3 regions of the Colwellia sp. BRX10-1 genome follow, and region 1 is predicted to be linked to each of the others. Evidence: predicted binding sites of a transcription regulator. Region 1 holds the regulator's gene; each other region holds the start of a gene.

Region 1 (2,279 bases):
TGTTTCTGGACCTAATCTACTTTCTGCTGAGCATGTAAAATTAATGGCACCCAATCCAATTATCTTTGCTTGTTCAAACCCAGATCCTGAAATAAAACCCTCATTAGCGCTTGCTGTTCGTGATGATCTTATTATTGCTACGGGTCGCTCTGATTACCCTAACCAGGTCAATAATGTGTTATGTTTTCCTTTTATTTTTCGTGGCGCTTTAGATGTTCGCGCTAGAACGATTAACGATGAGATGAAAATTGCCGCTGTTCATGCAATTCGTGAATTAGCAAAGGAACCTGTTTCGCAAGAAGTGTTAGATGCTAGTGGTGAGAAAAGTTTGACCTTTGGTAAGGAGTATATTATTCCTAAGCCGATGGATCCACGTTTGTGTGGTCGAGTAGCGCTTGCCGTTGCTAAAGCGGCGGTTGAGTCTGGAGTGGCAGCCCTAGAATTACCTGAAAACTATATGGAATAATCAGTAGTATTTATTAATAACGCTGTAAAAGGAGAGCTCGACTCTCCTTTTTTTATTTATGACAAATAGTAGGTCACGGTGCAGTGACTAGATGGACGCAGAAAGTAGGAATTAAGAAGTAGGTTAACGCAGGAGCAGTTACCTCTTCTACGTCATTTATGTTCCAGATAAATCATTAGTAACAGCATCTATTTAGCCAATGTCACCGATGGCAAAGCATGACAATATTGAGTAGGACGAATAACAATGAAAACTTCAACGAAAGCCGTTTTACTCTCAGCACTTGTTTACCCGGGTATTGGCCAACTAATGTGTCACGCTTATCGACGGGCTACGTTATTTATTTTAAGTTTTTCTGTGACGGTATATTTGTATATTGAAGAAGTGATGAGGCAATATCAGCCACTTATTAATAAAGTTAAATCAGGTGACGTTGCGCTCAATAGCCAAGCACTGATCGCTGAGATGTCAAAAAATCCCATTATTGTTGACCCTATCTTAATGAGTACATTAACCTATACACTATTAACTTGTTGGTTACTGGCTATTGTAGATGCTTACCGTATGGGCATAAAAAAAGACGCCAGAGCGTCTTTTTAAGGAAGTGTATTAAAACCCTAAGCTACTCGTCTTCAATTTCAAATTGACTGAAGTCGGTAATACCTTTTGCTATTAACGCTTCGCGCACACTTTTAGGTAGCATCTCTGTATTGTCTTTTGTTAAATCGCCATCATCAGGAAGAGGCTGTCCGGTAAAAGCATGCAGAAAAGCTTCACATAACAATTCGCTGTTAGTTGCATGGCGTAAGTTGTTAACTTGCCGACGAGTACGTTCATCCGTTAACACTTTCAGTACCCGCAACGGGATTGAGACCGTGATTTTTTTAACTTGCTCACTTTTTTTACCATGTTCGGCGTATGGTTTTATATAATCGCCATTCCACTTTGCCATTTAATTACCTTTGTTTAGCTAAATTACTTTTTATAAGTTAGATTTTACTGGTTGTTGGCGTTGAGTCAATAACGAATGTGTAGAAGTTTAGAAGTCTAAAGTTCTTGACCGACAAAAGTAAAGCGTTTAGAGTTATAGACGTCCAAACATCTATTTGATTTTACTGCCCGATTGGAGCAAAAAATGACAAGCAAAAAACCAGCAACATTAGCTGTTAGAGCCGGCATTAATAGTGATGAACATCACGGTGCGGTTGTTCCTGCCATTCATTTATCGAGTACTTATGCTTTAAAAGGCTTCAACAATAAGCGCCAATTTGATTATTCCAGAACAGGCAACCCCACTCGAAGCACGTTTGCACAAGCTATCGCTGATTTAGAGCAGGGGGCTGTAGGCATTGTTACCAGCACAGGAATGTCAGCGGTGCACTTAATTTGTCAGTTACTGACAACAAAAGATACGGTTGTTATTCCACATGATTGCTATGGTGGAAGTTATCGCTTGTTTACCCACCTAGCAAAACGTGGCTTATTTAATGTGCTTGTTGTTGATCAAAACGATGATCAAGCGTTAGCGCAAGCGCTTGAACAAAAGCCAAGATTAGTTTTGATTGAGTCACCCAGTAACCCATTATTACGGCTGGTTGATATAAAAAAGGTTACTCAAGCCAGTCATGCTGTTGGTGCTTTAGTGGCAGTAGATAATACGTTTCTTTCTCCCTTGTTACAGCAACCGCTATTATTAGGTGCTGATATTGTTTTTCACTCGACAACTAAATATATTAATGGTCATAGTGATGTTGTGGGTGGGGTGTTAGTAACAAAAGAAAAAGAACTGGGTGAAGAGCTAGCGTGGTGGGCA
Region 2 (2,279 bases), on a different contig from region 1:
GCATCAGCCAATACTTTAGCGTTTTCACTGAGTATTGATTGGTGCGCCTCAGACAAAAAGTTCACCCTAACATCAGGATAATTTAAGTTAATATGATCACGCATTTCTTGCACAATATCAGCACAAAGTACCTCTTTTGACTTTTGCTCTTTAATCTCAAAAACCATTTTACGAAACTCAGCTAAACTTCTGCTACAACGTAATAACTGTCCTTGTAGGTCAACAATCGCTGGGTGCTCAGGTAGCTCTTCACTGAGTTCATCGACAAGCAGCTGTACAGTTGCTATAGGAGTAGCGAGCTGATGAGTTATTTGCGCAGAAGCGACCCCTAATGACATAATTTTTTCTTGCTTTAATTGCTCTTCCCGAAAAGCAGCTATTGCCTGTTCTTTTTGAGAAATTCTTCGTGCCATTTGGCCAACAACGGTTGCAACAACAATGCTAGAAAAGAGAAAATTGATCCACATACCAATAAAGTGGCTTTGCATATTGCCATGCATTACTGACATGGGTAATAACCACAATAAAACACTGTATGAAGCAATCGCTAATAGTGCGACACTTCCAAGTAATAACGGTGTTAACGTCACAGCAGCAATAGCAATAGGAATAAGTAATAACGAGACAAAAGCATTAGTTGCTCCGCCGCTAAAATACAAAATAAGTGAGAGAAATAAGATATCAGCGCAAATCTGCCCAAGTAAGGCGAGCTTATCGGCTTCTTTCCCAGATTTATAATATAAATAGCTGACTAACGTAAATAAAGCTTCAATTGAAATAACAATAATGAGCGGTAACCAAGGCAGCTGATAGTTTAAAACGCCATTAACAAAAAGTATTAATATCAGCTGAATAATAATTGCCGCACTGCGCAATAAAAGAACGGTGCGAACTTGGTTAAACTTTCTAAAAAATAAAGACATAATATTTTTATATTGGTTAATCGTATTTGTTGATGTTACGCTAATTTTTATAATTTTAACTGATCAAAAACAGTTTATTTTAAATTTCAGATAAAAACATATAGACATCTAAACGTCTATTGTTATACAGTTATTTTAATCAAATTTATTAAGGTTTATTTTAATGTCATCACATGAAGAAAAAATCACCCTGGCAGGCGGTTGCTTTTGGTGTATCGAAGGTGCATACAACCAATTAATCGGCATTAAATCTGCCGTATCAGGTTATATGGGCGGTAGCGCAGCGCTAGCAACTTATGAAGACGTTTGCTCGGGTCAAACCGGCCATGCAGAAGTCGTGCAGTTAACTTTTGATAGCGCAGCGATCACTTCTCGTGAAATATTAGAAGTGTTTTTCACGCTACACGATGCCAGCCAATTAAATCGTCAAGGTAACGATATAGGAACCCAGTATCGCTCAGGGATTTTTTATCACAACAAAGAACAACAACAAATTGCTGAAGATATTATTAAAGAAGTCGACGCCAGCAATATGTATAGCTCAGCGGTTGTGACCGAAGTAACTCAAGCGTCAGAGTTCTTTTCTGGTGAAGATGTTCATCAAGACTATTTCAATAATAATCCTGGTAATCCTTACTGTCAGGCGATTGTTTCGCCTAAGCTCGCAAAGTTTAGAAAAACGTTCGTGGGTAAATTAAAACCATCATAGACTTAAAGCCATATTGTCAGCTTGAGAGTAAAACCTCACCTTTCACAAAGTGCGTAACACTGAAATAATCAGTGTCACGCATCTACTGCCAGTACTGATTTAATACATTAAGGTATACAGTTTTCTGCGAAATTTATTGGCTAATGGATCCCCATCAGGTAAAGCCTTTAACACATCAAGATAAAGATCTTTGCTGGCAGCATCACTACTGTCTTTTTGCATTAAACGAAACAGTAACGTCAACGCTTCTTCATGTCGATTGACTTGGCTGTATTGCGCAACAAGTTGATGTTGTAAAGCAATGTTGTCAACGTCGTCCACTAACTGTGCTTCTAGTGCTTTAATTTCTGGTGAGTCGGCGGCTTGACTGGCAAGCTCAAGTTTAGCGATAAGCGCTTGATAGTGACTGTCTTGGTCAACCATTAAAATAGTGGTTAATAAAGATTCGGCTTCGCTTATTTTACCCGTTTGTAAATAAACATCTGCCATCATTAATTTAATGTCGGCACGTTCACTATTAAGTTGATAAGCACTATTAATGACCGTGAAGGCATCATTAATATTATTATCAGCTAATAACTTTTGCGCCTGAATGAGTAATAAGTCTTCTTCTTTAGGTAAATGATTCGCTAAAAATTCTTTTATAT
Region 3 (2,279 bases), on a different contig from region 1:
TTGACATCAAGATGCCAATCAGCAAATTTTTCACCTCGATAATCTTGTTCTTCAAATTTATAGGCTTGGATCATCGTCCCCATAGCACCATCTAAAATAAGAATTCTTTTTTGTATTTGTTGCTCAAGACGACTAAATGATGCTGATTTTTTCATACGATTTCTCTACTTTTACTTTCAAACTTAATTTAATGACTAGATATATCCGACACTGTTTATATTTCTGCGTCTGGGTGTATTGCTTTAATATTTGTTGCATCTAGCTTGTACGGTGTGATCTGATAAACATAATAGTTTAACCAATTAGTAAATAATAAACTGGCATGACTACGCCATGAACTGTGTGGCACTTTTGTTATGTCATCATCAATATAATAATTATTGGGCATAACTGCATTAACATCAGCCTTAAGATCACGTTGAAACTCTTCATCTAGCGTGGTTGAGTCATATTCTGGATGTCCGGTTAAATAGACTTGTTGTTTATTTTTGCTCGCGACCACATAAACGCCTGCTTGTGGAGATTCAGCAATAATCTTTAATTCAGGAATTGACAGGTAATCAGACTTATCAATATATCCAAATCGTGAGTGTGGGACATTAAAAAATTCTTCAAAGCCGCGGGTAAGCTGTTCTTTTTGGTCGATGGGGCTATGCTGAAAAACACCAGATAATTTTTCTTTTCTTAAATGTCGTCGCAATCCATAGTGATGATATAGAGCGGCATGAGCAGCCCAACAAGAAAACATTGTTGAGGTGACATTTTCTTCAGCCCAATCAAATATTTCACAAATTTTATCCCAGAAGGTTACTTTCTCGTATTCCATTAACGCCAATGGTGCACCGGTTATAATTAAGCCATCGTATTGAGTATTTTTAATGTCATCAAAGAGACGGTAAAAATTATCTAAGTGCTCTTTCGGCGTATGTTTGGATTCATTGGCGTGAATACGTACAAAATCGACATTTATTTGTAAAGGTGTATTAGACAATACCCGTAATATTTGAACTTCTGTTTCAATTTTATTAGGCATTAGATTGAGAATAGCGACTTTCATTGGGCGAATTTCTTGACTTGCCGCTCTACGCTCAGACATTACAAAAATATTTTCTTCACCTAAAATAGACAAAGCAGGTAATAAATCTGGAATTTTAATGGGCATAGCGTTTACCTAATCAAATAATGTCAAACAAGCATGAACACTTCGTTCTCTACTTTCATTTATTAACTTATATTATGGCTACCAATCAACATACAGGTTTCGACTAACTCAAGCACTACGAATGATAACGGATATATAAATATTATCATTTTATGGTACGTGTATTTTTAGCTATGTCAACATCTAAACGTATAGACGTCTATAATGTTTTTTACGTTAATATTATTTGTCATCTATAACCCTAGCGAGTAAATATTGGTGGAACTAACCTAATAGAGTGCTACGTAGAAAAACGGGGAGGTATTCGGGCAGTAAAGATGCTTAGGTAAAACACTATATCAGCCTATTAAAGAACGATGGCATAAGAGAGCAAAGTCATTAATTAGATATAAAAAAGCCACTGTAAATACAGTGGCTTAATAATTGTTTAAACTTTTATGTTTAATGTGTAATGTTTATTCTACAGCTTCTTCTTCTTTAGCTGGTTTTTCACTTGCTCTTACACTTTTAATTAACAGTAAGTCGCGTAAACGCTTATCAAGTTCTTTTGCCATTTCAGGTTTTTCTGCTAAAGATTTAGCCGCATTTGCTTTACCTTGGCCAATACGATCGCCATTGTAGCTATACCAAGAACCGGCTTTTTCAACCATGTTATGCAAAACGCCTAAATCAATTAATTCACCTAAGCTGTTAATACCTTCGCCATATAAAATCTGAAATTCTGCTTGTTTAAAAGGAGGCGCTATTTTGTTTTTAACCACTTTTACGCGAGTTTCGTTACCAATAATTTCGTCGCCTGCTTTTACAGCACCGATACGTCGAATATCTAAACGAACAGAAGCATAAAACTTAAGTGCATTACCACCCGTTGTGGTTTCAGGAGAACCAAACATTACACCAATTTTCATACGAATTTGGTTAATGAAAATAATCATGGTATTTGATTTTTTCAAGTTACCTGTCAACTTACGCATTGCTTGTGAAAGCATACGGGCTTGTAATCCCATATGAGAGTCACCCATATCGCCTTCAATTTCTGCTTTTGGTGTAAGGGCAGCAACAGAATCGACAACAATAACGTCTATAGCACCTGAACGCGTTAGCATGTCACAAATTT

Evidence for each region. The regulator MetJ, encoded in region 1, represses methionine synthesis genes. The targets are predictions, from matches to a motif close to TAGACGTCTAGACGTCTA.
Region 2: a site for MetJ is predicted at 1,025-1,042, ahead of msrA (peptide-methionine (S)-S-oxide reductase MsrA). Genes of this name have one in related genera too.
Region 3: a site for MetJ is predicted at 1,347-1,364, ahead of metA (homoserine O-succinyltransferase). Genes of this name have one in related genera too.

What each region holds. Positions count from the first base shown of each region.
Region 1 covers NZ_JACGWC010000003.1:236,820-239,098, forward strand. Annotated here, with positions in the region: gene H4J75_RS04895 (malic enzyme-like NAD(P)-binding protein) at 1-466, shown strand, start outside; gene H4J75_RS04900 (hypothetical protein) at 713-1,066, shown strand; gene metJ (met regulon transcriptional regulator MetJ) at 1,089-1,418, opposite strand; gene metB (cystathionine gamma-synthase) at 1,602-2,279, shown strand, end outside.
Region 2 covers NZ_JACGWC010000001.1:393,741-396,019, forward strand. Annotated here, with positions in the region: gene H4J75_RS01740 (HAMP domain-containing sensor histidine kinase) at 1-923, opposite strand, end outside; gene msrA (peptide-methionine (S)-S-oxide reductase MsrA) at 1,087-1,632, shown strand; gene H4J75_RS01750 (tetratricopeptide repeat protein) at 1,732-2,279, opposite strand, start outside.
Region 3 covers NZ_JACGWC010000026.1:15,508-17,786, reverse strand. Annotated here, with positions in the region: gene metH (methionine synthase) at 1-155, opposite strand, end outside; gene metA (homoserine O-succinyltransferase) at 215-1,162, opposite strand; gene recA (recombinase RecA) at 1,618-2,279, opposite strand, start outside.